DNA from 3 places in the Sphingomonas sp. Leaf357 genome. Region 3 is predicted to be linked to each of the others. Evidence: predicted binding sites of a transcription regulator. Region 3 holds the regulator's gene; each other region holds the start of a gene.

Region 1 (10,734 bases), 340 kb from region 3:
ACCCGCTCGCCACCGATCTCGAACCAGGCTCCCGGGGGATTGAACCCGCGCACTTGGCGTTCGATTTCGGTCGCGCTCTTCGAGAAATCCAGCCGCGTCTCCGCCTTGTCGATCTTCGGCGCATAGGTGATGCCATCTTCGGGTTGAACGATGGCAGGATAGGCCGCGAGATCGCCCAACACCCGAACCATCAGCGCCGCCCCCATCGCACTCAATTCGTCGGTCAGTTCGCCCGCCGTCTTGCCGCCGATCGGCGTCCGCCCCTCCAGCCGCACCGGCCCGGTATCCAGCCCCGCCTCCATCTGCATGATCCCGACACCGGTCTCCGCATCGCCCGCGAGGATCGCGCGCTGGATCGGTGCCGCCCCCCGCCAGCGGGGAAGCAAAGAGGCATGCACATTCAGGCACCCGAAGCGCGGCGCCTCCAGCACGGCGCGCGGCAGGATCAGCCCGTACGCCGCGACCACCGCCACGTCCGCGCCGAAGGCGGCGAACTCGGCCTGTGCCGCCGCATCCTTCAACGATACCGGCGTCCGCACCGTGATCCCCAGTGCCTCCGCTCGCGCCTGAACGGGGGAGGGCGTAACCGCCTTGCCGCGACCGCTCCGTCGGGCCGGCTGGCTGTAGCTTGCCACCACCTCGTGCCCGGCGTCGACCAAGGCCTGCAACGCCGGCACCGAGAATTGGGGCGTTCCCATGAAGATTATGCGCATGATGCATGCTCTGGCCGCTTGGCATTACCCCGCGCAACCCCCTATCTGTGCCGCATGGCCTCTCCCGAAATCGACGCGCTTACCCAGGCGCTCGCGCGGCTCCCCGGTCTCGGCCCCAGATCGGCGCGGCGCGCGGTGCTGCATCTGTTGAAGAAGCGCGAAACTGCGCTTGCGCCCCTGCTGAGTGCTTTGAGCGCGGTTGAGGACAATCTCGCAACTTGCTCGACTTGCGGCAATATCGATACGACAAATCCATGCGCGATCTGCGCCGACCACCGGCGCGACGCCCGCGCCCTGTGCGTGGTCGAGGAAATTGCCGACCTCTGGGCGCTCGAACGCTCGCGCCTGTTCCCCGGCCGCTTTCACGTCCTGGGTGGCCGCCTCTCCGCGCTGGAGGGCATTCGCCCGGAGGATCTCAGTATCGATTCGCTCGTCCGCCGCGTCGAATCCGGTGGCGTGGACGAGGTCGTGCTGGCGATGAACGCTACGCTCGAAGGTCAGACCACCGCACACTATATCGCGGAGCGTATCGAGCGCTTTCCGGTTCGCGTTACGCAGCTCGCCCACGGCCTGCCGGTCGGCGGCGAACTTGATTATCTCGATGAGGGCACGCTGGCGCAGGCGCTCAGGGCAAGGCGGCCTGTGGCCTGATCTGCGAAGTGGCTCGTTTTTCTCTTTCCGCATCCTCGTGGCTTCGTGCAAGCAACGAAGGCATGAAGAAGTCTGCGGACAAGGGTGAACTTGACGCAGAGCCGTCACTTTCCTAGCTCGCCTGCATGGCAATCCTAGACATCCTCGAAGTCCCACACCCCGGTCTGCGCGCCGTCGCCAAGCCGGTCGCGGAGGTGGACGACGCCGTCCGCGCAATCGTCGCCGACATGTTCGACACGATGTACGATGCGCGCGGCATCGGCCTCGCCGCAACGCAGGTCGCGATCGAACAGCGCATCGTCGTCATCGATCTTCAGGAACCCGAAAGCGACGAAGAGGACGCCAAGCCCGTCCGCGCACCGCATGTCTTCATCAACCCGGAAATCGTCGCGCTCAGCGAGGAATACGCCAGCTACAACGAAGGTTGCCTGTCGATTCCCGAGCAATATGCCGAGGTCGAACGCCCCGCGCGCTGCACGATCAAATGGCTGGACGACAAGGGTGGCGCATACGAAGCCGAATTCGACGGCCTGATGGCAACGGCGATCCAGCACGAGATCGATCACCTTAACGGCGTGCTGTTCACCGATCACATCTCGAAACTGAAGCGCGACATGCTGATGAAGAAGCTTGCCAAGGCGCGCAAAGCCGCTTGAGGTGAGGTTAGCCACGACCCTGTCCAGCTTCGTGTTCCTGGCCGCAGCAACGCCGGCCGACTCACAAGATCAGGCGCGGGTTGTGGCACCGGACTTTTCAAAGGCGACTAGCCGTTCTGCTGCGAAGGCCTTGGCGACCAAAGGCGTATTGACGAAGATCCTGTTTTTTCCGGCTGAATTGGGCGGCGAGGACGTCAAAGATAATGTCGGTTATATCACGCTCGAGGCCTTTGCGGATCGGGAGCGAATTATTGCGAAACTCTCGAAACTGCGCAGCGAGGGCCGGATCGATAAGTTGACGGTCGTTCCGGAGTATAAGGGCCGGAGTTTCGTTCCCTCCAAGATCGTGTTCCGGACGGCGCTCGGGCAAAAGCCCGGCACTTTCAATCCCGTAATAGTGATCTGGTGAGTTTGGGATCGAGCGTTAGAATAACCCCTCGATCTCCCCGTCACCCCCGAACCGGATCGCCTCCGCCGCCGGCACGCGCGGCAAGCCCGGCATCGTCATGATCTCCCCGCAGATCGCCACGACGAACCCCGCGCCGGCGCTGAGGCGCACTTCGCGCACCGGCACGACATGGCCGGTCGGGGCGCCCAGCTTCGCCGGGTCGGTCGAGAAACTATATTGCGTTTTCGCCATGCAGACGGGCAGGGTGCCGTACCCGGCGTCCTCCCAGCGTTTCAACTGCGCATGCACGCCTGGATCGGCGATCGCCTCCTCGGCGCGGTAGACGCGGGTCGCCACGGTGTTGATCTTTTCGAACAGCGACAGATCGTCGCCGTAAAGTGGCGCAAATTGTGCTGCCCCATGGTCGCACAGGTCCGCGACCTTCTCCGCCAGCGTCTCGGCGCCCGCGCCACCATCCGACCAATGGGTGCACAGCACCGCTTCGGACCCCTGCGCCGCCGCGATCTCACGGATAACGTCGAGTTCGGCGTGACTGTCACCATCGAAGCGGTTGATCGCCACCACTACCGGCACGCCGAACATCCGCACATTTTCGATATGCCGCGCGAGATTGACGCCACCGCGCCGCACCGCCGCAACATCCTCCGCCCCCAGCTCGGCCTTGACGACCCCGCCATTCATCTTCAGCGCGCGTACCGTCGCCACGATGACGGCAGCAGCCGGCTTCAGCCCGGACTGACGGCACTTGATGTCGAAGAATTTCTCCGCCCCAAGATCCGCTCCGAAGCCGGCCTCCGTCACGACATAATCGCCCAGCGCCAGCGCAGTACGGGTTGCGATCACCGAATTGCAGCCGTGCGCGATATTGGCAAAGGGCCCGCCGTGCACGAAGGCTGGCGTGCCCTCCAGGGTCTGAACGAGGTTCGGCTTGATCGCCTGCGCCAGCAGCACCGCCATGGCGCCATCGGCCTTGAGGTCGCGTGCCGTCACCGGCCTGCGGTCTCGTGTATAGGCGACCACGATCCGCCCCAGCCGCGCCTCCAGATCGTGCAGGTCGGTGGCGAGGCAGAGGATCGCCATTACCTCGGAGGCGACCGTGATGTCGAACCCGCTCTCGCGCGGGAATCCATTCGCCGGCCCGCCCAACGATTGCGCGATATCGCGCAACGCGCGGTCGTTCATGTCCAGCACCCGCCGCCACACAATCCGCCGCACGTCGATATCCAGCGTGTTACCCCAGTGCACATGATTGTCGATCATCGCCGCCAGCAGATTGTGCGCGCTGGTGATGGCGTGGAAATCGCCGGTGAAATGGAGGTTGATGTCCTCCATCGGCGCGACCTGAGCGTAGCCGCCGCCCGCCGCGCCGCCCTTGGTGCCGAAGCATGGCCCGAGGGAAGGTTCGCGCAGGCATAACACCGTCTGCCGCCCGATCCGGTTCAGCGCGTCCGCCAGGCCGACCGAAGTGGTCGATTTCCCCTCGCCGGCCGGGGTCGGGTTGATCGCCGTCACCAGGATCAGCTTGCCCTGCCGGCCCGTGGCTGGAACGCGCGACAGATCGATCTTCGCCTTGAAGTGTCCATAGGGCTCTACCGCATCCGACGGTATCGCCAGTTTGGCGGCGATTTCCCCGATCGGTTGAAGGCGAGCGGCACGCGAGATTTCGATGTCTGACAGCATGATATCTTCCGTAAGCTGGACGGACGTCATCGCAAGCCAAAGTGCGGATTTATCTCTGTCCTCTAACGCTCGTTCGATCTATGTTCCCGCCATGCGTTGCCCTATCAGCTTTTCGACCCGCCATTGGCCCGATCATCGTCATGGGAGCCGGTTTTCGCACACCAATAGCGTTAATTTCGTCACCTTCGCCGAGGCTCTCTGATGGAGATTTTGATCGCGGCGCTTGTCGCCATCATCATTGGGCTGGCGTTGGGTTGGCTGTTTGGTAATCGCACCGCCGCACTGGCGCGCGCCGAACGCGATGCCCGTACCGAGGAATTCAAGCGCGCGATCGTCGATCTTACTTCGGCGGAAGAACGGGCGCGGGGCGTGGCCGAATTGCGTGATGAACTTGAAGCGATTCGCGACGAACGCGACATTGCTCGGCTGGAGAACGTCCAGCTAAAGACCCACTCTGCCGCCTTCGAAGCGCGGATGATTCAGCAGCGCGAGGACAACGAAGCGCGTCTGCTCGAACAGCGCGACGTTCACAACGCCCGCATGCTCGAACTGCGCGAAGCCAAGGACGTCATGGCGGCGCAATTCAGCGACGTCGCCGGCAAGCTGCTGACCGAGGCGCAGACCAACTTCCTTAAGCGCGCCGACGAACGCTTCAGGCAATCCGAGGAGACCGCCGGGCAAAACCTCAAGTCGATGCTGCAGCCGGTCAGCGATCGGTTGCTGAAGTACGAGGAAGCCGTGGGCAAGGTCGAGAGCGAGCGCAAAGGCGCGTTCAGCGAGCTCAAGGGCCAGATCGAACAGATGCGCATCGGCCAGGAAAAGGTGTCGAGCGAAGCCGCCAAGCTGGTCAATTCGCTGCGCAACGCCCCCAAATCGCGCGGTCGCTGGGGTGAACAACAGTTGAAGAATGTCTTGGAATCCTGTGGCTTATCAGAGCATACCGATTTCCAGACCGAAGTGTCGATCTCCGGTGGCGACGAGGGCGGGCGTCTTCGTCCCGACGCGATCGTCAACGTGCCCGGCGGTCGCAGTCTGGTGATCGATGCCAAGGTGTCGCTCAACGCCTATCAGGACGCGTTCGGTGCCGTCGACGAGGCCGAGCGGACGAGGGGCCTTACTTTGCATGCCGCTTCGATGAAGGCGCACATCAACGGCCTCGGCAACAAGGCCTATTGGAGTCAGTTCGCCGACGCCCCGGATTACGTCATCATGTTCGTGCCCGGCGAACATTTCCTCTCCGCGGCGCTCGAGCAGGAACCCGGTCTGTGGGACTTCGCGTTCGAGAAGCGCGTGCTGCTGGCGACCCCCACGAACCTCATCGCCATCGCCCGAACGGTATCGGCGGTCTGGCGGCAGGAGCGGTTGGCGAAGGAGGCGCGCCAGATCGGCGAACTGGGCAAGGAACTCTACGATCGCCTGGCCAAGGCAGCGGGCGACCTGCGCAAGGTCGGCGGCGGGCTGACCTCGGCGGTCAACAATTACAACACCTTCGTCTCCAGCTTCGAGAGCCGCACCCTTGTCACGGCGCGCAAGTTGAAGGATCTCAATATCGAGCCCGGCGCGCGCGAAATCGAGGCGATGCAGCCGGTCGATGCACTGGCGCGCTATGGCGACGCGCCGGCGTTGCTGGAAGAGGCGGACGAGACCGCGACGTGATCGCCATGAGGCAGCCGGCATCCACCCGGAATGGCGGCTGCCTAAGGAACGATCAGGCAAGCGTGCTGATCAACAGGCCGGTCTGCGTGCTGCTGGTGGTCGAACTCGTACCGGTGACACTGTAGGAATCCTTCGAATCCTGCGTATTGCGCAGATTTTCGAGCATCTTCATCAGCGCGTCCAACTGGGTGGATGCCGTATCGGTACTGGTCGTCGCACTGGTCGAGTCCGTGGAATCTTCCGAACCCGGCGGCGGTCCGCGACGGCCCTGCATCCCGCCCGCGGCCTTCGGCCCACCTTCGGCGAAGAAGCCTTTTAGTTCGGTCGCCTGAGCGTCGGTCAGCGTACCCGAACTGACCTGTTCGTCGATCATCGCACCTATCTTGTCCTTGAACGAACCGGACGTCTGCGTGCCGCTCGATCGACTGGCGGAAAGCGAGGAATCGATGCTGTCGAGCGCACTGCTGAGCGCCGTCTGGTCGGTTGCGCTGATCGTTCCCGCAGACACCGCCTTGGAAATGCGATCGTTCATCTGCGCCCGTGGCGAGGTCGGCGGGGCGAAGCTTGATAGCGAGGATATACTATTCATGAGACACTCCTTTGGACGCCGGCAAAGGCCGGTGGCACAGGCTCTCACAAATTCGTTGAGATATGGTTTATCCGGGATTCACCAAATTCGCGATGGGCGTCGGGGTGAGGAATCGAGATACGTCGAACCGATTGATCGTGCCGCTCTAGAGCGCGATCGTCTCGTCAATATTTCGATTCATTGCAGCGTGTGACAGCCGTCACGGGGCTATCTTTGCCAAGGTCAGCCGATACGGCGTTGCGCCAGCACCTCATAGGCCATCACCGCCGTCGCCACCGCGGCGTTCAGGCTGTCGGCCTTGCCCAGCATCGGCAACTTGACCAGCAGGTCGCACTCCGCGGCCATCTCCGCCGGCATGCCCTGCGCCTCGTTGCCGGTCAGCAGGAAGGTCGGGCTGTCATATGTGGCCGTGCGGTAGTCGTTCTCGGTGTCGAGGCTGAGGCCGACCAACTGCCCCGGCCCTGAGCGCAGCCACGGCAGGAACTCGTCCCATTCCGCCATCACCACCGGCACGGTGAACAGCGCACCCATGCTGGCCCGCACCGCTTCGACCGAGAAGGGATCGACGCATTCGCCGATCAGGATCAGCCCGCCCGCGCCGACCGCATCGCCGGTGCGCAGGATCGTCCCGAGATTGCCCGGATCGCGCAACCGCTCCGCGACCAGCCAGATATCGGCGGATGTGCGGTCGAGCACCTTCAGCGCGCCGGCGAATTCGGCAAACACGCCGACCACGGCCTGCGGATTGTCCTTGCCTGAAAGCTTGCTGAGGATGTCCGGCACGGTCTCGATCGCCTGCCCACCGCTATCCTCGACATCGAAGATGAGCGTGCGGACCAGCGGATGGCCAGCGCCTTCGCGAGAGAAGAACAGATATTCGGGAATGCGCCCGTTCTCGCGCGCCTCGGTCAGGATGCGCAGCCCCTCCGCAAGGAACAGCCCTTCTTCGCGTCGATGCTTCTTTTCACGCAGCGACCGGATGCGTTTGATGAGCGGATTGGAAAAGGCGGTGATCTCGCGCGGCATCCGGGATCAATCCTCCCCGAACTTCGCCTCGACCAAATCGCACAGTGCCCCCACCGCCGCTTCGTCGCCTTCGCCGTCGGCCGAGATGATGATCGAATCGCCCATCGCCGCGCCGAGCATCATCAGGCCCATGATCGACGTGCCGGTGACCGATCCCGCGCCGTCCTTCTCCACCGTCACCTCGATCGGCTGGGTGGAGGCGAGGGTAACGAATTTGGCGCTGGCGCGCGCGTGCAGGCCGCGCTTGTTGGTGATGAGGACGGTGCGCTGTACCGGCATCAGGCGGCGGCCTCGCCGAGCACTTCGGACGCGACGGTGATATACTTGCGCCCGGCCTCGCGGGCCGCGGCGACCGCATCGACGACCTTCATCTTCGATCGCGCCGATCCCAGGCGGATCAGCATCGGCAGGTTGATCCCCGCGATCACCTCGAACCGCCCCTTTTCCATCAGCGAAATGGCGAGATTGGAGGGCGTTCCGCCGAAAAGATCGGTCAGCAGGATCACGCCCTGGCCGGCATCAACGTCGTGGATCGCGTCGGCGATATCCTTGCGGCGCGCTTCCATGTCGTCCTCGGGGCCGATCGCGATCGTCGCGATACGCTCCTGCTTGCCCACGACGTGCTCCATCGCGGTCACGAACTCCTCGGCGAGGCGTCCATGCGTCACCAGAACCAGGCCGATCATTCCAACTGCGTTCCACTGCCAGTGCCGTCTGCCGGAGCGCCCTCCAGGCTATCCTGGGGCGCGGCGGCCAGATCACGATGGGAGACCGTGGGCGAAAATCCCGCGGCGCGCAACGCCCTTGCGATGCGTTCGGTGACGTGAACCGAGCGATGTCTCCCCCCGGTACATCCGAACGCCATCGTGACATACGATTTTCCCTCCGCCTTGTAGCGCGGGAGCAACAACAGCAGCAGCGACTCGATCTGCGCCAGTGCCGGCTCATAGGCCGGGTCGTCGGCGATATAGGCGCTGACATCGGCGTCGAGCCCGGTGCCCGGGCGCAGATCCGGCACCCAATGCGGATTGCGCAGGAAGCGCATGTCGAACACCAGATCGGCGTTGCGCGGCAGGCCGCGTGCGAACCCGAACGACGTCACGGATAGGGTCGGGGCACCTAGCCGCTCGCCCGAGAACGTCTCGCGCACCTGTTGCGCGAGCTGATTGGCAGTGAGATCGGTCGTATCGATCAGCCGGTTGGCCCAGCGCCGCAGCGGCGCGAGCAATTCGCGTTCGCGGGCGATGCCGTCGCTCGCCGGACGATCGAGCGCCAACGGATGGCGCCGCCGGGTCTCCGAATAGCGCCGTTCCAGTTCCGCGCCCGAGCAGTCGAGGAACAACGTGCCGATGTCGTGCCCGTGTTGTTCGCGCAGCGTCTTGATTCGCTGGACGATGCGATCCGGATCGAAATCGCGGGTCCGCGCGCCGATTCCGATCGCCAGCGGCAGATCGTTGCCTTCCGATCCCTCCGGCAAGGCGGCGCCTAGCAACCGATCGAGCAGCAATAGGGGGAGGTTGTCGACCACCTCCCACCCGAGATCCTCGAGCGTTCGCAAGACCGTCGATTTACCCGCGCCGGACAGCCCGGTGACGAGCAGGATATTCTTCGGGTCGGCCATCAGGCGATCTGCCTCTTCAGTGCGAGTTCGACCTTGATCGGCGCCGATGGCTCGCGGGCATCGAGCGCGATCTCGGGAATGACGATGCCGGCGATGCGCCGTTCCACCGTCTCCAGCGGCATGCGCTCGACGGCATCGGTCAGCCGCACAAGCAGAGCCACTTCCACTCCCTCGGCATATTGCATCGGCAGGATGCCGATGCCACGCACCTCGATTCGGCCAGCGATCGTCCGGGGTGCCGTAGCGCGAACCGTTCCGTTATCCGCCTGGAGGATCGTTCGATCGTCGCTGATCAGCACGGCTCCGCGATCGATCAGACGCAGCGCCAAGTCCGATTTGCCGGCACCGGACGGTCCCTCGATCAGCACTGCATGGCTGCCGATCGCCACCGCCGTCGCATGCAGCGTTTCGCTGGTGAGAGTCTGATCGGTCATTGTCGGTCGGCCAAAGGCAATCTCACCACGAAGCGCGCGCCCCTTACTCGGTCCTCCCGCGACTCCACCGAGATGTCGCCCTGATGCCCCTCGACGATGGTTCGTGCAATAGCGAGACCTAGCCCCGAATGCTTGCCGAATTCCTCGGCTTCCGGCCGCAGCGACTGGAACCGGCTGAACACCTGCTCGCGCGCTTCCTCGGGCACGCCGGGGCCTTCGTCCTCGACCCGGATGCGCAACATCTCCTGCTCACGCGTCGCCGAGATCGATATCACCCCGCCATCAGGCGAAAAGGACACGGCGTTGTCGACCAGATTTTCGAACACGCGTTCCAGCCGCGCCCCCTCGGCCATCACGGTCATGCGTTCGCCCTCCCGGTGATCGTACCGCAGGCGGATGCCGCGTTCGACGCCGCGCGCCTCGCGCTGCGCGAGCAGCCCGGCGATCATCGTGCCGACATCGACCGGTTCGAACTTCGCCCGGCTCAGCTGCGCATCGAGCCGCGACGCTTCGGAAATGTCGGTGATCAGCCGATCTAGCCGGTGCACGTCGTCGCGCACGATTCCGAGCAGCCGCGTCTGCAAGTCTGGGTCCTTGACCATCGACAGGCTCTCCACGGCGGAGCGTAGCGAGGCGAGCGGGTTCTTCATCTCGTGCGTCACATCGGCCGCGAACGCCTCGGTCGCATCGATCCGGGCCCGCAGGCCGAGGCTCATGTCGGACAGAGCGCGTGCCAACATGCCGATCTCGTCGCGGCGAGAGGGCAGGCGGGGCACTACCACTTCGCGTGCGCGCCCCAATCGCACCCGTACCGCCGCGCGGGCGAGCCGACGCAGTGGGCGCACGATCGTGCGCGCCAGAAACAGCGACAGCAGGATCGAGACAAGCGAAACGATGAGCAGCACGACGCTCAGACGGAAACGCTCGACTCGCACCGTCTGGGTGATGTCGGTCGCGTTGGCGGTGGTCATCACCACGCCCTGGCCCGCGACGGCGGCGGCGGCAGTGATGACGGGCGTGCGATCCGGCGCGCGCCACACCGTCGCGGCGATCAGGTTGCCGCTCCGCGCGGTGCGCACGTCGGGCCATGCGAAACCGTCGGCCCGCTCGCGGTACAGCGGCGGCCGCGCTGCGCCGACCACGGTATCGATCATCGCATCCAGGAAGCGCGCCGCCGCCTGCCCGCGCCCCTGCTTGTCCGGATCCCGCAAGACCATGTTGCGCAGGCCCAGCGCGCGCGTGTCGGCCAGCAGCTTGCCGGTCTCGTCGTAAAGCCGCAGCCGCGCGCCGGTATCGCCC
Region 2 (10,734 bases), 710 kb from region 3:
ACAACCTCGCCATCGCGGAAGCCGGCGTGATCCTGTCCGACCTGCACGACGCCGCGCTGGCCGCCGGCCGGCGCTTTCCGCTGACTTTGGGGGCCAAGGGCAGCGCGACGATCGGCGGACTCAGCTCGACCAACGCCGGCGGCACCCAGGTCCTCCGCTTCGGCACGATGCGCGGGCTGATCGCCGGCGTCGAGGCGGTGCTGCCCGACGGCCTGGTCCATGACGGCCTGTCCGCGCTCAAGAAGGACAATCGCGGCTACGATCTCAACCAGTTGCTGATCGGCGCGGAGGGGACGTTGGGCGTGATCACCGCCGTCACGCTGCGCCTCGTGCCCGCGATCGCCGCGCGCGCCGTCGCCTGGATCGGCCTCGCCAGCCCGATCGACGCGCTGACCCTGCTGCGCCGGCTCGAAGCCCACACCCAGGCGATCGAGAGCTTCGAACTTCTGCCCGACGATTCGCTCGCCGCGGTCCTGCGCCACGTGCCCCAGACCCGTGCGCCGCTGGCCGGCGATCACCCCTGGCATGTGCTGATCGAGGCCGTCGCCACCGATCGCCAGGCCGAGCCGCCCGCCACCCTGCTTGAACGCCTGCTCGCCCCCGCGCTCGAAACCGGGCTCATCGCCGACGCCACGATCGCCGCCAGCGAGGCGCAGGCCGAGGCGTTCTGGCGGATCCGCGATTCGATCTCCGAATCCGAACGCGCCACCGGGCCGGCCGCGCAGCACGACATCTCGGTGCCCGTCGCCGCCATGCCGCGGTTCATGATCGACGCGGCGGCCGCCTGCGACGCGCGCTTTCCCGGAACGCACGCCAGCGGCTTCGGGCATCTCGGCGACGGCAACGTGCATTTCCACGTCCGTGCCGCGCCCGGCACCGATCCGGCACACTGGTACGCGGAGCAGGCGCCGGTGGTGACGCGCTTCGTCCACGATCTCGTCGTCGCGGCGGGCGGGTCGATCTCGGCCGAACACGGTATCGGGCAGATGAAGCTGGCGGAACTCGAACGGCTGTCCGCGCCGGCCCGGCTCGCGGCGCTGCGCGCGATCAAGGCGGGCCTCGATCCGCACGGTTTGATGAACCCGGGCAAGCTCGTCGCCACCCCCTTCGCCCCGCTCGCCGCACTTGCGCCGGACGCCCCCAAGCCATAGAGCCGAAGCCATTCGTCGCGGGGAGGGCCACGCGGCACGAAAAAGATGTCGAGTGGAGAATATCGATGGCCAGCGCGCCGCAGCAGTCCCAGCTTCCGCTTTTCTACCAGGCGCTCGAGCCGCTTTCGTCCGAGGCGCACACCAATTTCAAGCTGCGCCCCGCCGACAAGGCGGCATTCGTCGTCGGCAACCATGCCATTCCGCTGACCGTCGATGAATTCACCCTGGTGCAGCGCACGATGCCGATCGTCTTCACCGTGGACGAAAACCCCGTGCCGATCGCGCTGATGGGCCTGAACGAGGGCGTCAACGTGTTCGTCGCCGACGACGGAAAGTTCGCGGACAATACCGGCTACGTGCCGGCCTATATCCGCCGCTATCCGTTCATGCTCGCCAAGCTCCATCCCGATGCGCAGGAATTGTCGCTGTGCTTCGATCCGACCACCGACATCATCGGTGCGTTCGAGGAAGGCGATCCCCTGTTCACCGACGGCAAGCCGAGCGAAATCACCACCAACATCCTCAAGTTCAACGAAACCTTCGAGGAAGCCGGTGCCCGCACCAACAATTTCATGCAGGATCTCAAGGAACTGGGCCTGCTGATGGACGGCGAGGTCAGCATCCAGCCCGACGGCGCGGACCAGCCCTTCGTCTATCGCGGCTTCCAGATGGTCAACGAGGAAAAGCTCAACGACCTGCGCGGCGATCAGCTGCGCAAGATCCAGAAGAACGGCATGCTGCCGCTGCTCTATGCCCACCTCTTCTCGCTGTCGCTGATGCGCGAGATCTTCGGCATGCAGGTGTCGCAGGGCAAGATGCCGGTGCCCGAACTCCAGCTGCAATCCTGATCCGCGCGCCCCAAGAGCCGTCATGCTGAACTTGTTTCAGCCTCCAGCGCGCCGCGACGGCTGTCCGCACGTGTGGGGAAATGGATCCTGACCTTCGTCAGGATGACGGTGCGGCGAGCGTGACGCTCTTTCAAAAGCCCCTCCCTTCAAGCGAGGGGCTTAAAGCATGATGACGTCACCCGCCCGTTCGTGCTGAGCTTGTCGAAGCACCGTTTTTGGATCGACAAGCGACACGCTGGCGGCACGAAGTACGGTGCTTCGACAAGCTCAGCACGAGCGGACGGGTTTTGAATCTAAAGTCATCCCGTTTGCCGCCCATCAACCGCTACCCCAACGTCCGCTTGACCGTCAGCAGCGGCACGACATGGCTGTTGCGCTCGCGATATTCGATCGAGGAGGCCGTCGGCGTGCGCCGGTCGGGCGTATAGAAGGTCCGCTCGCGCCGGCCTGAGACGCTGGTCAGATTGTCCACGCTCAGGTTCAGCGTCGTGCGGGCATCCGGGCGCCATTCCACGAACGCCGTCACGCGCGGCACGTCGCGGTAATTGCGGTCGGTCTCGTCGAGCCGGAAATAGGTGCTCGACGTGCCGCCGGTCAGCCCGAAGCCCCAGGCGAATTTCTTGAAATCCTGCCGGAAGTTCGCCTCGCCATAGAATAACGAATTGCCCGAGAACGCGCGGGCGCGCAGCGTGTAGGGATCGATCACCGAGGTCGAGACATAGGAGCCGTACAGCGTCAGCCGCCCGCCCTTGATGCCGAGCTTGCCGAGCGGCGCGTCCAGCCGGTTGCGGAAGATGAAGACATGGCCGTTGCCCAGATTGCCCGGCGCGTCGAACCCTTCCGGCGTCGGCACCCGGTCCTGCACCAGCGATACCCGGTTGTAGCCCAGCTCCAGCTTGTACAGCCCGTCGCCGAGCAGCTTGCGCTCGATCGTCGCCAACGTCTCCCAGGCGCGCTGCGGCAACAGATCGACATTGCCGCCGTTCACGCGGTTGTTCGACAGTTCGGCGCCGCTGATGAAATCCTCGAACTGCAATTGCGCCACGGTGCGCTGCACCGAAAGCTGCGCGCGCCACAGCGGCGAGGGGCGCCAGTCCAAGGTCGCCTTGGGCTTCAGGAAACTCAGCGATCGTTCGGCCTGCGCATCGCCGGTCACGGTGATGCGCGACATCTCCTGCGTCACGCCCAGGTCGATGCGCAGCCTGGAATCGATCGGCCGTCCGGCATTGACGAACGCCTCGCCGCGCACCTCCTTGACCACCGCATCGTCCACCGGCAGCGCGATCGGCGTGGCCATGCCGGTGCCGTCGATCAGCGACAGGTCGACCTTGCTGGCCAGCCGGTTGATCACGCCCTCCGCCCCGATCTCGACGGTCCAGCCGAGCAGCTTCGGGCGGCTCCACACCGCGCGCAGCAGGGTCTCGGTCAGCCGGTCCTTCAACTGCTGGGTAAAGCCACCGATCGTGTCCGCCGCGACGCGATTGTAGGATTCGTCGTTGCTCAGCCGGTCGCGCCGCGTCGTCAACCCGATCAGCTTCAGCCCGCCGCCGGCCAGCGGGCGGGTCACGTCGCCGCCCAGTTCGTACGTGTCGTAATGCAGCCGCTGCGTCAGTATGTCGTCGCGCACCGATCCGGTTTCCGGAGTCACCGCATTGGCCTGGTTCAGCCGGAACCGGTCGATGAAGACGCGTCCGTTCAGATGCGCGGTGCGGTTCGTGCCGTCGGCATAGTCCCACGACGTGGCCACCGCGACGCTGGGTTCGTCGGCGAAGTTCACTTTGCGGCGGAATTCCAGCAGTCGTCCGTCGGGCACGCTCACCACCCGGTCGGTGCCCTCCTCGGTGGTCTGGCTGTTCTCCACCGTCACCGATGTGCTGAAGGTCGATTTGCCGCGCTTGATCAGCGCGGACGCGCTGCCGGTCGGCCGGACCTTGCCGGTGTAATCGCGCGACGCGGACGCCTGCACCGTGCCCGCCAGCCCGCCGCCCGCCGACAGGATCAGGTTCAGCACCTGCGACTTGCCGGTATAGTCCGCGCCGTACAGGTCGCCCGGCGCGACCTCGATCCGCGCCACCCGGCTCGCCGGAATGCGCGACAACAGGGTCTGCAACGTCTCGCCCTTGGCGCTCGGGCGTTGTCCGTTGATCACGATGTTGCCCGCCGTCTGCCCGAACCCGCGCACGGAAGGATCGACGCTTTCGATCACGAAGCCCGGAATGCGCTCGACCATCTGCAACGCGGTCGCCGGCGCATATTTGACGAAATAGGCCGCGTCGTAATTCTGTCGCCCGTTGGTCGGGCCGGGCAGGGCCGCATCCTGCGACGGCGGCTCGGCCCGCACCGGCACCCCGGTCACCTGCCCCGCCGCCGGCGCCGCGCACGCCCCGATCAAGCCCAGCGCAACGCCGAGCGCAGCCACCACATCCTGCCTGTTCAAGCGACCCACTCCCACACGACTACTGTTGTAGTCGCAAGGTGTACTAGCCAGGCAATACGCCCTTGGCAACCCCCGATCCGACCAATTTATAAGAAGCGCGCCCAATGCCTTGCCCGCGCGGCCTGCGCGACCCATCTCAAAGCGTACGGCGATGCGCCCGCTTGCCCGATCCGAACAAATATGGAACACGCGACCCCATGAGTCTGACCCACATCTCCGTGCGCGGCGCGCGTGAACATAATCTCAAGGATGTCAGCATCGACATCCCCCGCGATACGCTCACGGTGATCACCGGCCTGTCCGGCTCGGGCAAATCCAGCCTCGCGTTCGACACGATCTATGCCGAAGGCCAGCGGCGCTACGTCGAATCGCTCAGCGCCTATGCCCGCCAGTTCCTCGAACTGATGCAGAAGCCCGACGTCGATCATATCGAGGGCCTGTCGCCCGCCATCTCGATCGAGCAGAAGACCACGTCGCGCAACCCGCGCTCGACCGTGGCGACCGTCACCGAGATTTACGATTACATGCGCCTGCTCTGGGCGCGCGTCGGCATTCCGTATTCGCCCGCCACCGGCCTGCCGATCGCCGCGCAGACCGTCAGCCAGATGGTCGATCGCGTCATGGCGCTGCCCGAGGGCACGCGGCTGTACCTGCTCGCGCCGGTCGTGCGCGGGCGCAAGGGCGAGTATCGCAAGGAACTGGCCGAATGGCAGAAGGCCGGCTTCACCCGCGTGCGCATCGACGGCACGATCCACGAGATCGACGAGGCGCCCGCGCTCGACAAGAAGTACAAGCACGATATCGAGGTGGTGGTCGACCGCCTCGTGGTGGGGGAGGGCGTCGCCACCCGCCTGGCCGAAAGCTTCGAGGCCGCGCTGAAGCTCGCGGAAGGGCTGGCCTATGTCGACCCCGCCGATCCGGTCGAACCGCACACCCCGAAACAGGAGATCCTCGGCGACAACGCCCCCGCCGGCCGCATCGTCTTCAGCGAGAAGTTCGCCTGTCCGGTCAGCGGCTTCACCATCGCCGAGATCGAACCGCGCCTGTTCTCGTTCAACGCCCCGCAGGGCGCATGCCCGGCCTGTGACGGGCTCGGCGAGAAGATGCTGTTCGACGCCGATCTCGTCGTCCCCAACCACGCGCTCAGCATCAAGAAGGGCGCGGTCTTCCCCTGGGCGAAATCCAACCCGCCCAGCCCCTATTACATGCAGGTCCTGGGCAGCCTCGCGCGCGAATTCGGCTTCGGGCTCGACACCGCCTGGGCCGATCTCGCGCCCGAGATCCAGGATGCGATCCTCTACGGCACCAAGGGCAAGCCGGTCACGCTCACCTTCATCGACGGCCGCAAGTCGTACGACGTGAAGAAGCCGTTCGAGGGCGTCATCGGCAATCTCAACCGCCGCCTGATGCAGACCGAATCCGCCTGGATGCGCGAGGAGCTGAGCAAGTACCAATCCTCCGCCCCGTGCGAGGTCTGCCACGGCGCGCGCCTCAAGCCCGAGGCGCTGGCGGTGAAGATCGGCATGCGCGACATCTCGTCGGTCACGCGCCTGTCGGTTGTCGATGCGCTCGCCTGGTTCCAGGACGTGCCCGGCCAGCTCGGCGATCAGCAGAATGCGATCGCCGAACGCATCCTCAAGGAAATCCTCGAACGGCTCGGCTTCCTCAACAATGTCGGCCTGGATTATCTCAACCTCGATCGCACCAGCGGCACGCTGTCGGGCGGCGAGAGCCAGCGCATCCGCCTCGCCTCGCAGATCGGCTCGGGCCTCTCGGGCGTGCTCTACGTGCTCGACGAACCCAGCATCGGCCTGCACCAGCGCGATAACGACATGCTGCTCAAGACGCTGCGCCGCCTGCGCGATCTCGGCAACACCGTGCTCGTCGTCGAGCATGACGAGGATGCGATCCGCACCGCCGATTACGTCATCGACATGGGGCCGGGCGCCGGCGTGCACGGCGGCGAGATCGTCGCCAAGGGCACGCTGAAACAGGTGCTCAAGACCAAGGGCAGCATCACCGCCGATTACCTCAACGGCACGCGCGAGGTGCCCGTGCCGGCCAAGCGCCGCAAGGGCAACGGCAAGAAGCTCACCGTCCACAACGCCACCGCCAACAACCTGCGCGGCGTCACGGCCAGCCTGCCGCTCGGCACCTTCACCTGCATCACCGGCGTCTCCGGTTCGGGCAAGTCGAGCTTCACGATCGACACGCTCTACGCCGCCGCCGCGCGCGAGCTGAACGGCGCGCGCATCGTGCAGGGCAAGCACGACAAGATCACCGGCCTGCAATATCTCGACAAGGTGATCGACATCGATCAGTCGCCGATCGGCCGCACCCCGCGCAGCAACCCCGCCACCTATACCGGCGCCTTCACCCAGATCCGCGACTGGTTCGCGGGCCTGCCCGAAAGCGCCGCGCGCGGCTACAAGCCCGGCCGCTTCAGCTTCAACGTCAAGGGCGGCCGCTGCGAGGCGTGCCAGGGCGATGGCCTGCTCAAGATCGAGATGCACTTCCTCCCCGACGTCTACGTCACCTGCGACGTGTGCCACGGCGCGCGCTACAATCGCGAGACGCTGGAGGTGAAGTTCAAGGGCAAGAGCATCGCCGACGTGCTCGACATGACGGTCGAGGACGCGGTCGAATTCTTCAAGGCCGTGCCGCCCATTCGCGACAAGATGGCGATGCTGGTCGAGGTGGGCCTCGGCTACGTCAAGGTCGGCCAGCAGGCCACCACTCTGTCCGGCGGCGAGGCGCAACGCGTGAAGCTCGCCAAGGAACTCAGCAGGCGCGCCACCGGCCAGACGCTCTACATCCTCGACGAACCGACGACGGGCCTGCATTTCGAGGACGTCCGCAAGCTGCTCGAAGTGCTCCACCAACTGGTCGAACAGGGCAACACCGTCGTCGTCATCGAACACAATCTCGATGTCATCAAGACCGCCGACTGGGTGCTGGACCTCGGGCCGGAAGGCGGCGTGAAGGGCGGCGAGATCGTCGCACAGGGCGTGCCGGAGGACGTGGTGAAGGTCGCGGCGAGCTTTACGGGGCGGTATTTGAAGGGGTTGTTGGGGAAGTAGGTGCGGTAACGGCGGAGTAGCGCGGCGAACAAAGGTTCGCCGCGCGTTTTTAGATCAACTGATAACGACCTTCAGCTTAGGTTTGCGTGCTTTTGCCGCTTTTTTACGTGCTGAGAGCGCTGGACTGCCTAAGCCCGCCGCGTCAAAAAATGCTTTGTTCCTCGCATTCGCGTCCCGAAGCATTTTCGCAAAAGAAACTACTTGAATTGAAGCTTTATGCGGCGCGGACCAACCGTAGTAGCCCTGGCCGTCGGGAGTAGGCGTTTGGGCCACGGAGCGCTGGAGCAATTTTCGGGTGTCATCTGTTAATTCACAAACTATATAGCAATGAAATGGCGTGTCTTCGGATATATCTGAAATGATAGCGCCGTCAACATCCTTAACTTTATGTCCTCTTAATTCCTCAATGTATTGTAGAACCTGGTCTACAGGATTTTTACTCGGTAAACTGTCTCCTGGCCTTTTAAATTCGACAATCGATATTGGATCATTTGTATCAGTACGGCGAAATCCCAAAGGATTGAAGAACACAAGATCTGGCTCTTTAGTCGAGCCTTCCTTGCCCACTATCGATCTTATCGTTTTGTCGGAAGCAAAAAACTGATATCCAGAAAGAGATTCATCCAATATCCAGAGATTATGCTCATCGTAATCGCCTGAAGTGAGCATCCTTCCCATCGGGCAGATGAGCTCATGAATGACCTTCTCGTAAAAATACGACTGACTGGTTTCATCGCTATGTTTTAGAAGCATATGAGCAGCCTGAAGAACTTGATGCCTTTTAACAACAAGTTCAGCCAAGCGACGTCGCTCTTGTTCGCTTAATTCATCAAGAGTATCTTCAGCCTCTTTTCTTTGCTCATCGTTAAATGATTTAAGCATCGTTAAATCGGCTAGCCGCTGGCGGGCGTCCTTTTCTTCACGGTATAGAAGAACAAACAAGTTCTGACCAATTTGCTCATCGTCCATTCCAGGTGACAAGTGCGATACGTAGTCGTCTAAATTTCCTACCTGACTAGCCAGCTGAGGATGTTCCATCAGTACCTTTTCAACCGTCTTTTTTTGCTTATTTCGTACGATAGAAATATGTTCAGCGAGAAACTGCTCAACCCCACGTAAGATAGCTTGTTCAAGAGCATCGCGTTGCACGTTGTTAAAGCGAAAGCCTAGCCTTTGTTGATCAACGCGATCATCTAGCGGTTTGCCACTTATGACCGCAACGTACGCTTTCCCGTTTTTTAGTTCTTTCAAGGCATATTTTCTATCTATCGAAACTGGATCTCCAACAAGTCTCCCATGTCCAGTCAGCAAATAAGCATTTCTTAGTTCTTTAGAAATGGTAGGATCAACAAATATGTGATCTATATTAATAGACCAAGGTTCTCCGTCAGATTCAAACGATAAGGTCTGACGAACGGGATTATCGGTCTTGTCTTGAATAAATTCAGTTAAGTTTCTTTTCTCGCCATTATAAGTTAGTTCTATCTTGGGCAAGGTATCAGATATATACAGCGGGAAAAAATGTAACGCTAAATCCTTCATAAACGTGGCATGGTTCATTCTTCCGCCCTGATAGGATCGAGGTACGGAAATAACAATCTCGGAGCCAGTTTCCTTGCCGGTAGCGTCTCTAACCTTTTGATCAACGATAGAAGGTTCTGACTCGGGATTAAAGTCAAACCGAGTTTCTACGGTATTATAGTCAGACTGATAAATGCTTTTAACAGATATCTCTTTAAATGTCTTTATCCAAACAAATCGTCCGACTCCCTTACCCCCTCTTTTATATTTATATCTACTGTCGCTGGTTTCAAAGGACTTTATATTGTCTTCGTTAAAACCTATTCCGTTGTCCTTAATTGAAATCTTTTCTACTTCGTCATTATCGTTGAGTTGAATGTCAATCGAGATCTGTCCTTCGGAGGCGGCCATGTCCTCCCCAAACCGATCGTTGATGGCATGGATGGAATTACTGACAGCTTCGTAAACAGAGTATAAGACGGCCGTCTTGCCGTCCGGCAAATCCATGTTGTCGATGCGACCCATTATATCGAATTTCATTGCAAATCGGGTTTCACCCGCCTCCCTGTTGAGGTTAGGTTGATTCAATTTCAGCTAGGGTCAAGCTGCGATTACGTTTGTAACTGCCCTCGACACCAAAACGCATCGCTACCAACCTGGGCCTGGGACGGCCGGCGAGGGGACACGGTAAGATGCAATACGAATTAGGCCGCTAATTCATACCTGATCGAGCGGATTGGTCAGCTTACGATGGATGCAGCGCCGCGGCAAAGCCGCGTCGTCGGTCGTCGCTTGGGCGACGCCGGTCGGCCCCGCCTAATCCGCTCGCAATTTGCTGCGCAAATTTCTTCGCCGGCGGGGCTGTCCTACAAGCGTCGATCCGGCATATCTAATCCGCCTCCTTATCGAACCCGGAGGCCGATCATGCCAGACCATCCCGAAGAAACCGCCCGCGCCGCGCGCCCGCGCGATGTGCCGCGCGCCTTCATCCTCCGCGCGTCGCCCGGTGACGATCGCGCCGCCGCGCCGCCTTGGCGCGCGTTGCCCGCCACCGGCCCGATCGGCACCACGCCACCCGCGCCACCCGCATCGCAGCCCAGCGCGAGACCGACAGCGTGCCGTTCCACCGCACTCCGCCTTGGCATGTCCGATGCGATACCGTGTAGGGCGTGAACTTCGGTGAACTTCGCCGGTCCGGGCAAGCCCATGGAACACCGCAGAGTGTGTGAACTTCAGTGAACTTCGCCGCCCCGACCACGCTGATGAAACACCGCAGAGTGTGTGAACTTCAGTGAACTTCGCCGCCCCGACCACGCTGACGAAACACCGCAGAGTGTGTGAACTTCGGTGAACTTCGCAGCCCCGGCCAACCCGATGGAACACCGCAGAGTGCGTGAACTTGGGTGAACTTCGCCGCCCCGGCCAAGCCGACGAAACACCGCGAAGTGTGTGACCTTCCGTGAATTTCGCCGCCCGCGCCGGAACGCCCGCGCGTGCCGCTTGTTACCCGGTGCACCCTCATCACGGAGCCCCTGTCCCATGGCCACCACCCCTTCGAAAACGCCCGGCGCCAAATCCCCCGCCGCCAAGCCCGCCCCCGCCCGAGCCGCTCGCGCCAAGGCTGCGCCCGCCAAGTCCGCCGCCGCCAAGCCCGCCCGTCGCGCGCCGCGTCGCCAGCCCGCCGCCAAGGGCAACCG
Region 3 (10,734 bases):
ATCTGCAGGCGATCGAGCGACCCGATTTCACCGTCGCTTCCGAAGCGATCGACCTGGCCGACGTGTCGCGCCGCGCCGCCGGCCTTCTGGGGTTGCGCGCGGGCGAGGCCAGCGTGCGGATCGACAAGCCGGCACCGGAGGATGCATTGCTTGCGACCGGCGAATTCCGTCGCGCGTTGCAGGTGCTGGTCAACCTGATCGGCAACGCGGTGCGCTATTCGCCCGAGGGCGGAATGGTGTGGATCCGCACCGAACGCGAGGGCGAGGTGGCGGCGGTGATCGTCGCCGATCAGGGCAAGGGCATCGCGATCGAGGATCAGGAACGGATCTTCGAGAAGTTCGAGCGCGTCGATGCACGCGAGCCGGGCGGCAACGGGCTGGGCCTGTACATCGCCCGGCGCTTGGCGCGGGCGATGGGCGGGGACATTACCCTAGACAGCGCGCCGGGGCAGGGCGCGCGGTTCGTGTTCACGCTGCCGTACGGGGCGCCTGCTCGGGCTTAGCCGGTTCGAGCCATTCCTGCAGGACCAGCAGCAGGGCGGCCATGATCACCGGGCCGACGAACAGCCCGACCAATCCCAACTCGGCCAGCCCGCCGAACGCGCCGATCATCGCCAGCAGGAACGGTAATTCGACCGCGCTGCCGATCACCGAAGGCTGCACGACATTGTCGCCGATCGTCATGACCGTCGCCCCGAACGCGAAGAGCACGGCGCCCGCGAGGACATGCCCGGTCGAGAGCAGGATCAGGCTGGCGAGGCCGAAGATCAGCCACGCGCCGAACGGGATCAGCGCGAGAATGACCGTGAAGGTGGCGAACAGCAGAGGCTGGGGCACGCCGGCGACGGCGTAGCCGATGCCGATGATGCCGCCCTCGACCACGGAGACGAGAATGGTGCCATTGACGGTGGCCCGGACCGCGCCGGTCATTCGGGACAGGAATTCTCCCCCGAAAGCGCCGAACATGCCGATGAAGATCGTGCGCGCCTTCACGGCGATCGTCCGGCCGCTGGCGAGCAGCGAAACCAAGGCGAGCAAAGTCACCAGGAACAGTGCCGATTCGCGTGCCACCTCGCCGCCGATCGAGCGGGTCCAGCCCAGGATCGATCCCGCGCTGAGCGTGCCGAGCAGGGCATTGGCCGCCTGCGGGTTGGCGACATGCTCCTGCCAATAGGTGGCCACGCGCGCGCCGATCAGCGGTATGCCGGGCAGCCATGAGGGAGCGGCGATGCCGAACTGTTGCGCGTGTTTCAGCCAGGCGATCGCGCCGTCGCTTTCCTGTGCCAGCGTGACTGCGGCGAGCGAGAGCGGCAGGACGACCAGCAATGCGGTGGCCAGGGTGAAGCCGAGCGCGATCGTGCCGGGATGTCGAGGAAAGCGCTTGATGGCGCGGCGATATAGCGGCCATTCGGCGATCGCGAGGACCGCGGCCCAGGCGATCGGGGTGAGGAATTCGAGCGCCATCCACAAGGCGAGCAAAACGATCGCAATGGTCAGCACGATCTGCCGCTGGTGAACGCCGTTGGATCGGGGATTGGACATGATCAGGTAGCCGCCTTCCGGTGCGGATATTGGCAGATTGTAACCTGTAGCGCACTAAATATGGTTGGCGCGCAAGGACCTGCCGGCCCGGAGCGGGCCGGGCAGGCAGCGACCGTTTGGACCTTAGTCTATCTCAGCGCCGGCGCGACCACCAGATCGCGATCACGCCGAGCAACGCGAGCAGGGCGCCCTTGACGGCCCATTCGCGCTGATCGAGCATGAAATTGCCCTTGGCCGGCCAGTGCACATAGCCAAGGCCTTGTCCGACCCACAACAGTCCCATCGCCACCGCGACGACGCCGACAACCAGGACGAGGATGCGGGTGAAGGGCATGTCAGCGCTTGTCCACGGGGACGTAATCCCGCTGCGTCGGGCCGGTGTAGAGCTGGCGCGGACGACCGATCTTCTGCTCCGGATCGGCGATCATCTCGTTCCACTGAGCGACCCAGCCAACGGTGCGGGCGAGTGCGAACAGGGCCGTGAACATGGTGGTCGGGAATCCGATCGCCGAGAGGATTACGCCGGAGTAGAAATCGACGTTGGGAAACAGCTTCTTTTCAATGAAATAGGGATCGCTGAGCGCCATTTCCTCGAGCTTCAGCGCGACGTCGAACACGGGATCGGTGACACCGAGTTCGCCGAGCACCTCGCGCACGGTTTGCTGCATCACGGTCGCGCGGGGATCGTAATTCTTATAGACGCGGTGGCCGAAGCCCATCAGGCGGAACGGATCGTTCTTGTCCTTGGCGCGGGCGATGAATTCCGGAATCCGGTCGACCGTGCCGATCTCGCGCAGCATGTTGAGCGCGGCTTCGTTGGCGCCGCCATGCGCCGGACCCCACAGACAGGCGATACCCGCCGCGATGCAGGCGAACGGATTCGCGCCTGACGAACCGGCGAGACGCACGGTCGAGGTCGAGGCGTTCTGTTCGTGATCGGCGTGCAGGATGAAGATGCGGTCCATCGCCTTCTCGACGATCGGGTTCACCACATAGGGCTCGGCCGGGACGCCGAAGGTCATGCGCAGGAAGTTGCCGGTGTAGCTGAGCGAATTGTCCGGATAGAGGAACGGCTGACCGGTCGAATATTTATACGCCATCGCCGCGATCGTCGGCATCTTGGCGATCAGGCGGTGGCTGGCGATCATGCGCTGCTGCGGATCGGTGATGTCGGTCGAATCGTGGTAGAAGGCCGACAGCGCGCCGACGACGCCGCACATGATCGCCATCGGATGCGCATCGCGCCGGAAGCCGCGATAGAAGGTCGCGAGTTGTTCGTGCAGCATCGTGTGGCGGCTGATCGTGTGGCTGAACGTGTCCAGCTCGTCCTTCGACGGCAGTTCGCCGTTCAAAAGGAGGTAGCTGACCTCCATGAAGCTGGAATCCTCGGCGAGCTGGCCGATCGGATAGCCGCGATGCAGCAGCACGCCTTCGTCACCGTCGATATAGGTGATCGCCGAATCGCACGAAGCGGTGGACGTGAAGCCCGGATCGTAGGTGAACTTGCCGGTCTGGGCATAGAGTTTGCGGATGTCGATCACGTCCGGCCCGACGGTGCCCGACAGGACGGCGCTTTCGATTTCCTTGCCGCCGACGCTCAGCTTTGCGGTCTCGCTCATACTACGTCCTTTTCTCGTAGCCCGTTCAGGCGTTCATGTGATCGGCGATCCGGCCGAGGCTTTCCTCACGCCCGAGCAATACGAGCACGTCGAAAATCCCCGGCGAGGTCTTCTTGCCCGTCAGCGCAGCCCGGAGGGGCTGTGCGACCTGGCCGAGCTTGACCCCGGATTGCTCGGCGACCTGCCGAACCGCGTCTTCGAGTTTCTCCGTATCCCAGCCGTCCAGCGCGTCAAGCGCGCTGTGTGCGGTTGCGAGAATGACGGAAGCCTCACCCTTCAGCAGATCGGCGGCGGCGGGGTCGATTTCAAGCGGCCGTACCGCAAACAGGAAGGCGGTGGCGGCGGTCAGCTCGTTGAGATTGGCCGCGCGGGGTTTCAGCGACGGCATCGCACGGACGATCAGATCGTGCTGCGCCTGCGAAGGCACGAAGCCCAACTTGCCCGCGACGAGCGCCGCGAGACGGGCGTCATCCGACTCCCGCATGTAATGGCCGTTGAGGTTTTCGAGCTTCTTGAGATCGAAGCGCGACGGCGATTTGCCGACGCCGGAAAGGTCGAACCACGCAATCGCCTGTTCGCGGCTGATGACCTCGTCGTCGCCGTGCCCCCAACCGAGCCTGAGCAGGTAGTTGTCCAATGCCTCGGGCAGGATGCCGAGTCCGTCGCGATACGAATCGACCCCAACCGCGCCGTGGCGCTTGCTGAGCTTGGCGCCGTCGGTGCCGTGGATCAGCGGGATGTGGGCGTAGATCGGCTCGGGCCAGCCCATGCCGCGGATCACGGCCAGTTGGCGGAAGGCGTTGTTGAGGTGATCGTCGCCGCGGATGACGTGGGTAACGCCCATGTCGTGATCGTCGACGACGACCGCGAGCATATAGGTCGGCGTGCCATCCGACCGGAGCAAGACGAAATCGTCGAGCTCGGCATTCTGCACGGTGACCGCGCCCTGAACCTTGTCGTCGATCGTGGTCGCGCCGTTTTTCGGTGCCTTGATGCGGACGACGAACGGCGCGCCTTGCGGGGCGTCGCTATCCGGGCGGTCGCGCCAGCGACCGTCATAGCGCATCGGCTGTTTGGCGGCCTTCTGGGACTCGCGCAAAACGGTCAGTTCTTCGGGCGTGGCATAGCATTTGTACGCATTGCCGCTGGCGAGCAGCTGCTTGGCGACCTCGGCATGACGCGCCGCGCGGGCGAACTGATACACGGCGTCGCCGTCCCAATCGAGCCCGAGCCACATCATCGAATCGAGGATCGCGTCGATCGCCGGCTGGGTCGAGCGCGCGCGATCGGTATCCTCGATGCGCAGCAGGAAATCGCCGCCGTGATGGCGGGCGTAGAGCCAGTTGAACAGCGCGGTGCGCGCGCCGCCGATGTGCAGGAACCCGGTCGGCGATGGCGCGAACCGGGTGACGACCTTGGTGGCCGGGGGCGTCGCCTGATCGGCCGCCCCTGCTTCGTTAGTTGCGCCCAACCGCGCTTGCTCCCAAACTTGATGATGATGGCCAGTTCCGCCGCCGAGCCCCCTAGCACGCGTGCCGAGCCGCTTCAAATCGGCGGGCGCGGGGCGTTCGTGCGGGCGCGGGACGGGGTGGAACGGTGGCTGGAGGCGGAGCGCGACCAGATCGCGCTGTGGCTGCCGGTGATGCTGGGGGCGGGGATTGCCGCATGGTTCGTGCTGCCGAACGAGCGGAGCTGGGTGCTGGCCTTGCTGCTGTTCGGCGCGGCGGCGTTCGGGGCGGCGGGGATCGGGCGCGGCGGACGGGCGGCGCGGGCGATCTTGATTGCCGGCCTGGCGGCGGCTTTGGGGCTGGCGTCCGTGTGGTGGCGGGCCGAGCACGCTGGCGGGGTGGTGCTGACCCGGGCGACGATCGCGACGTTCGAGGCGCGGGTGGAGAGTATCCAGCCGCTGCCGGCGCGGGAGCTGGTGCGGTTGCGGTTGGCGCCGACGCGGGTTCTGGATGTCGGAACGGGGCGGAAGGCAACGGCACTCCCCGCCTTCGTTCGGGTCAATCTGGCCGAGGCGGATGTGCCGAAGGGGCTCACGCGCGGGGCGGTGATCGCGCTCAGGGCGAGGCTGATGCCGCCACCCCAGCCCGCGGTGCCGGGCGCGTACGATTATGCGCGGGTGGCGTGGTTCGACCGGATCGGCGGGACGGGACGCGGGTTCGCGCCGGTGAAGATCGTCGCGGCGGGTGAAGCCGAGGGGGCGGCGCTCAGGCAGCGATTGTCGACGCATATCGAGAATAGCCTGGGGGGCAGTGCGGGCGGCATCGCCAGCGCTCTGGCGACCGGCGACGAGGGCGCGATATCCGAAGAGGATGCGGATGCGATGCGGCGATCGGGGCTGGCGCATCTGCTGTCGGTCAGCGGTTTGCACATCACCGCCGTTGTCGCGGCGACGATGCTGGTGGTGGTGCGGCTGCTGGCACTGAGCCCGTGGCTGGCGCTGCGCTTCCGGTTGCCGTTGATCGCGGCGGGCGCGGGCGCGGCGGCGGCGATCGGCTACACGCTGCTGACCGGCAGCCAGGTACCGACGATCCGGTCCTGCGTTGCGGCGTTGCTCGTGCTGGTCGCGCTGGCGCTGGGGCGCGAGGCGATGACGCTCCGGCTGGTCGCGGCGGGGGCGGTGATCGTGTTGCTGCTATGGCCGGAGGCGCTGGCCGGGCCGAGCTTCCAGCTATCGTTCGCGGCGATCACCGCGATCGTGGCGTTGAACGAGCATCCCGGGATCAAGACGTTGGTGATGGCGCGCGACGAACCGCGGGTGAAACGCTTCGGGCGGGCGATCGGGGCACTGGTGCTGACCGGGCTGGCCGTGGAGATCGCGCTGCTGCCGATCGGGCTGTACCATTTCCACAAGGCCGGGCTTTACGGCGTGGCGGCGAACATCGTCGCGATCCCGCTGACGACGTTCGTCATCATGCCCTTGGAAGCGCTGGCGCTGGCACTCGATTTCTTCGGTCTGGGCGCGCCCTTCTGGTGGCTGACGGGCAAGGCGCTGACGATACTGCTGTGGATCGCACGGACGACGGCGCAGGCACCGGGATCGGTCGCCGCGCTGCCCGCGATGCCGGCGGGGGCGTTCGCGGCGATGGTGGTCGGCGGATTGTGGATCGCCCTGTGGCGGACGCGGTGGCGGCGGCTGGGCCTCGCGCCGCTGGGGTTCGGGATCGTCTGGGCCATGATGACGCCGGCACCGGACCTGCTGGTGACGGGCGACGGGCGGCATTTGGCGGTACGGACGGCGGATGGTGGCGTGGCGATGCTGCGCGATCGGGCGGGCGATTACATTTCCGATACGCTCGCCGAGAATGGCGGCGTGGACGGCGTGCCGATGTTGCTGTCCGAACGACCGGAGGCGCGGTGCAGTCGTGATCTGTGCCTGATCGAGCGTCAGGCGGGCGGGCGGACGTGGCGGATTCTGGCGACGCGCAGCCTGTATCTGGTGCCGATACAGGAATTGATCGCGGCGTGCGGGGCGGCGGACATCGTCGTGAGCGAGCGGCGGCTGCCCAGAGCGTGCCGGCCGCGCTGGTTGCGGCTCGACAGGAATATGCTCGCGCGAACCGGTGGCGTGGCGATCACCTTGTCGCGGCAGGATGTCGACAGCGTCGTGCGGCCCGGGGATCGGCATCCGTGGCGGGTGGCGGTTGCGGATGGCAGGCCGTCCGGTTCGTTCGGGAAGGTGCGCTTTTCGGGCGGGCGCTGGCATCGACGTACGGTTCGCAGGGATGCGGAATGAAACGGTGCTCAGGCCGTTGCTATATGTATGCCCGTCATCCTGAACTTGTTTCAGGATCCAGGCGCGGTCATCTGTCAAAAAGACGGTGTCTGTGGACCGGCTGACCGCGCATGGATGCTGAAACAAGTTCAGCATGACGATGTATGTTTGGCGGAGGCGTTGTCGCCCAATGCCATATGCCGCCGCCCGGAATAACGGACCTGTCGAGAACCGCGCGATGGATTCCAGATAACCCTAAGACGACGGTTTGGTTAGAACGGCATCCTACAACGATGAGCGGACCTGCCAGCCTTCGTTGGAGGGCGATGCAAGACGGCTTTCAGTCCGAAGGACCGGACGTCAATCGTAGCGGCGGAGCAGGCCGGCAAGTTTGCCCTGCACGCGAACCTGCTGAGGGGCATAACGCTGTGGATCGTAGGCGCGGTTGGCGGGATCGAGCCGGACCATGGCACCTTCGCGGCGGAAGTATTTGAGCGTCGCTTCGCTATCCTCGATCAGTGCCACCACGATCTCGCCGTCGCGGGCGGTATCGGCACGGCGGATGAGGGCGTAGTCGCCGTCGAGAATACCGGCCTCGACCATCGAATCGCCCGACACTTCCAGCGCATAATGTTCGCCGCTACCGAGCAAGGCGGCCGGGACGGCGAGCATCGCGCTACCCTCGAACGCCTCGATCGGCACACCGGCGGCGATCCGGCCGTGCAGCGGAATCTCGATCACGTCGTTGGCCGGTTCCGGCAGAGTGCGGATATTGCTGGGGGGTGCCTTGACGATCGGCTTCGTTTCGCCGCGTTCCGGCATCTTCAAAACTTCGAGCGCGCGGGCGCGGTTGGGCAGGCGGCGGATGAACTTGCGTTCCTCCAGCGCGCTGATCAGACGGTGGACACCCGACTTCGACTTGAGGTCGAGCGCCTCCTTCATCTCCTCGAACGAGGGGGATACGCCCGATTCCTCCAGGCGATCGTTGATGAAGCAGATAAGCTCGTGCTGCTTGCGCGTAAGCATAGCGTTCCTCCGTCAGAACAGACGAGGAACCTTTACGGAACGCTTCGGGGGGTGTCAAGCGAGAGGGAGGATGTCCACCAACTCGCCGATTTCCGCTGCCGGCGCGTGCGCCGGACGCAGCACGAGGCAGTCGGCGCGGGCGAGCGTTCGGAGCATCGAGCTGTCCTGGATGGTCGAGGCATGGACGCGCCCGTCACGCAATTCGGCGCGCAGGTAATCGGTGCGGTGATCGTTGGCGCGCAGCGGTTCGCCGAGCGGGGCGGCAAACGTGCGGGGCAGGGGATCGGCCGCGCCGGACATGGCGGCGACTAGCGGCCGAAGAAAGATCGTCGCGGTGACGAACGCGGATACCGGATTGCCAGGCAGGCCGAGCACGACGGCGTCGCCCAGTCGCCCGGCCATCATCGGCTTGCCGGGGCGGAGCGCGATCTTCCAGAAATCGATCGTGCCGCCGGCGGCCTCGAGCGCGGGCCGGACGAGATCGTGATCGCCGACCGACGCTCCGCCGGTGGTGACGAGGATGTCGGCGCGGACAGCCGCGAAGGCGGCGGTCATGACGGCGAGATCGTCGGGGATGATGCCGAGATCGATGATGTCGACCGGCAGATCGCGCAGCAGCGCGGCGAGCATCAGGCCGTTGGTTTCGGGAAGCTTGGCCGGATCGCCGCTGCCGGGGCGGGCGAGTTCGTCGCCGGTGGCGGCGATCGCGACGGTTAGGCGGCGCGCGACCGGGAGCGTGGCGTGGCCACCGAGCGCGCCAAGCGCGAGCGCCGCCGGGGTCAGGCGCTCGCCTTTCGCGATCAGTATGTCGCCGGTGGAGAAGTCCAGTCCGCGCGGGCGGACGCTGCTCGCGTGGCGGGCGGGGCCTTCGCCGGTGAGGTGGATCGTGTCGCCGTCGCGCGTAGCCTCTTCCTGGACGAGGATCGTGTCGGTGCCTGGCGGCAGGGCTGCGCCGGTAAAGATGCGCACCGTTTCGCCCGCGCCGACCGCGCCGGAAAAGGCGTGGCCGGCAGCGCTTTCGCCGACCAGCGCGAACGGGCCGGGGAGGTCTTCGTACCGGATCGCATAGCCGTCCATCGCCGATAGATCGGCTTCGGGCTGGGTGCGGCGGGCCGGGATGGCATCGGTCGTCCAGCGGCCGATGGCGTGCGCGAGCGGGACGGTCTCCGACGGGATGGCGGGAGCGAGCGCGAAGAGTCGGGTCTGGGCGTCCACGACGGCGAGGAGAGCGGGGGGCATGGCGGCTCAGTGTCACGATCGCGCGCCGGAAGACAGCGGGATTGTCGTGGTGATCGAGAATAGCGTTCTCTGCGGTTCGATTTGATGGAGATTCCGGCTGTGCACCGACGGCTATATCCGGTCGTCCCAGTCCTCTGGCGCGACGCGTTCCGGGAAGTCCCTATAAAGAGGATTAGGCCATTTGCCGGTCCAGCATCTCGCCGGATCGTATGGCTTGATCTTCGCCGGTGTCTGGGGTGCGATCAGGCGATTGGCGTGCGACCAAGGCGTGACATAGGTATCGAAGCCGCCGGGTACGACGCCGAAATAGCTGCAGACGACTTCCGGCGCGCGTGGATAGATGACAGCGCGGACGACATCGAACGCCGGAGTCGCCGCGCCGAGCAGCAACGCGCCGATCATGATGTTGCGCCACAATTCACGGCCGGGTACGGCTGGCTTCACCAGCACATCGGCGACCGACAATGAAAGGATGGCTAGCGCGGGAATCGAGGCGCGCATGACGAAATCGTTCGAGGTGCCGACTTGAATGAATGGCGCAACGAGCAGGACGATTGCAGTGACAGCAATCGTAGTGCCGCCAAATCGACCGTGCCGTCCGATGAACCAGAGCCCGACCAGATAGGGGCCGACCTCGATCAGTTCGAAGATGAGATATTGGGACAGGTCGATGGCCGCACTTCCGCCGCCCACCGCGCCGCTGCCCGATGCAAGATACAGCAGGCTAGGCGTCGAGAGTGCCAGCGTGAGCGCGGGCGGCCCGATGTCGCGCGGGCGAACCTGCCCGCGCATCAGCGCTGCGATGGCGCCGAACGCTGCGAACGGCGCAATGCCCATCACAGCGAACGGCGACCAAAGAGCGAGCAGCGGGATTGGGGCCAGGAACGCCGCCAGGGAAATTTTGCCGGTCCTCCACAGCAGAAAGAGCAATGCGCCGACCCAGCCGGCCAGTCCATGTTGAGGCACGGCGAAAGCCTGGGTCAGATGCGCGGTGAAGATGGCGACGTTCCACCGTTCGGACGTCGCCAGAAGCGATTGTCCGGCCATCAACTGACCGACGATGTCCATTCCGCTGAAGCCGAGAAAGATCGCGAGCGCAATCTTGCGGGACCGGGCGTCCTCAAACAGGTGACTGCCGAGCAGGAACAGCACGGCAAGCAACGCGCTATTCTGGACGAACAATGCCCATTCTGCGGCGTGATAGCCCGACTCTTTGCCGATCAAGGCGGGTGCCAAATACATGCCGAGCGGCGCGCGCAACAGATCTGGCGTCGACCGGACATCGTAGACGAAAGGCCAGGGATAGATGGTGAGATCGCGCAGAACCGCGGCGCGCACCTGCCAATCGGTGTGCGCGTAGAACAGGCGTCCTTCGCCACCGAGCAGGAATATGATCGCCGCGACGGAGCCGCAGACCAGCACGGTCTTGGCACCCGGCCGGTATTCGGCGTCGATGCCAGCATGCCGGGCCAGGAGGAAAGCCGGCGCTGCCATTAAAGCAATGACGGGAAGGCCCCACAGCGGCACGAGGCCGAGAAACAGCCAGAGCAGCAATTGGTCGAGACCCAGCGCGAAACACAGGATCGC

What was found. The regulator LexA, encoded in region 3, represses DNA repair genes until DNA is damaged. The targets are predictions, from matches to a motif close to GTTCCNCNCTTGTTCT.
Region 1: ASG11_RS12085 (formate--tetrahydrofolate ligase) is a predicted target of LexA. The motif match lies at 4,181-4,196, and genes of this name have one in related genera.
Region 2: uvrA (excinuclease ABC subunit UvrA) is a predicted target of LexA. The motif match lies at 4,608-4,623, and genes of this name have one in related genera.

Annotation. Positions count from the first base shown of each region.
Region 1 is NZ_LMPM01000001.1:2,564,065-2,574,798, reverse strand. Features, by position in the region: gene fmt (methionyl-tRNA formyltransferase) at 1-713, opposite strand, end outside; gene recR (recombination mediator RecR) at 768-1,364, shown strand; gene def (peptide deformylase) at 1,490-2,020, shown strand; gene ASG11_RS12090 (hypothetical protein) at 2,022-2,429, shown strand; gene ASG11_RS12085 (formate--tetrahydrofolate ligase) at 2,445-4,109, opposite strand; gene rmuC (DNA recombination protein RmuC) at 4,311-5,765, shown strand; gene ASG11_RS12075 (hypothetical protein) at 5,818-6,354, opposite strand; gene ASG11_RS12070 (TrmH family RNA methyltransferase) at 6,577-7,380, opposite strand; gene ASG11_RS12065 (HPr family phosphocarrier protein) at 7,387-7,659, opposite strand; gene ASG11_RS12060 (PTS sugar transporter subunit IIA) at 7,659-8,066, opposite strand; gene rapZ (RNase adapter RapZ) at 8,063-9,001, opposite strand; gene ASG11_RS12050 (HPr kinase/phosphorylase) at 9,001-9,435, opposite strand; gene ASG11_RS12045 (sensor histidine kinase) at 9,432-10,734, opposite strand, start outside.
Region 2 is NZ_LMPM01000001.1:1,517,478-1,528,211, forward strand. Features, by position in the region: gene ASG11_RS07050 (FAD-binding oxidoreductase) at 1-1,151, shown strand, start outside; gene ASG11_RS07055 (SapC family protein) at 1,217-1,999, shown strand; gene ASG11_RS07060 (TonB-dependent receptor domain-containing protein) at 2,325-4,436, opposite strand; gene uvrA (excinuclease ABC subunit UvrA) at 4,634-7,516, shown strand; gene ASG11_RS18355 (ATP-binding protein) at 7,571-9,562, opposite strand; gene ASG11_RS07070 (hypothetical protein) at 9,940-10,164, opposite strand; gene ASG11_RS19250 (hypothetical protein) at 10,577-10,734, shown strand, end outside.
Region 3 is NZ_LMPM01000001.1:2,223,440-2,234,173, forward strand. Features, by position in the region: gene ASG11_RS10460 (sensor histidine kinase) at 1-503, shown strand, start outside; gene ASG11_RS10465 (AI-2E family transporter) at 469-1,542, opposite strand; gene ASG11_RS10470 (hypothetical protein) at 1,676-1,876, opposite strand; gene ASG11_RS10475 (citrate synthase) at 1,878-3,161, opposite strand; gene gltX (glutamate--tRNA ligase) at 3,187-4,632, opposite strand; gene ASG11_RS10485 (ComEC/Rec2 family competence protein) at 4,660-6,903, shown strand; gene lexA (transcriptional repressor LexA) at 7,243-7,908, opposite strand; gene ASG11_RS10495 (molybdopterin molybdotransferase MoeA) at 7,963-9,147, opposite strand; gene ASG11_RS10500 (hypothetical protein) at 9,259-10,734, opposite strand, start outside.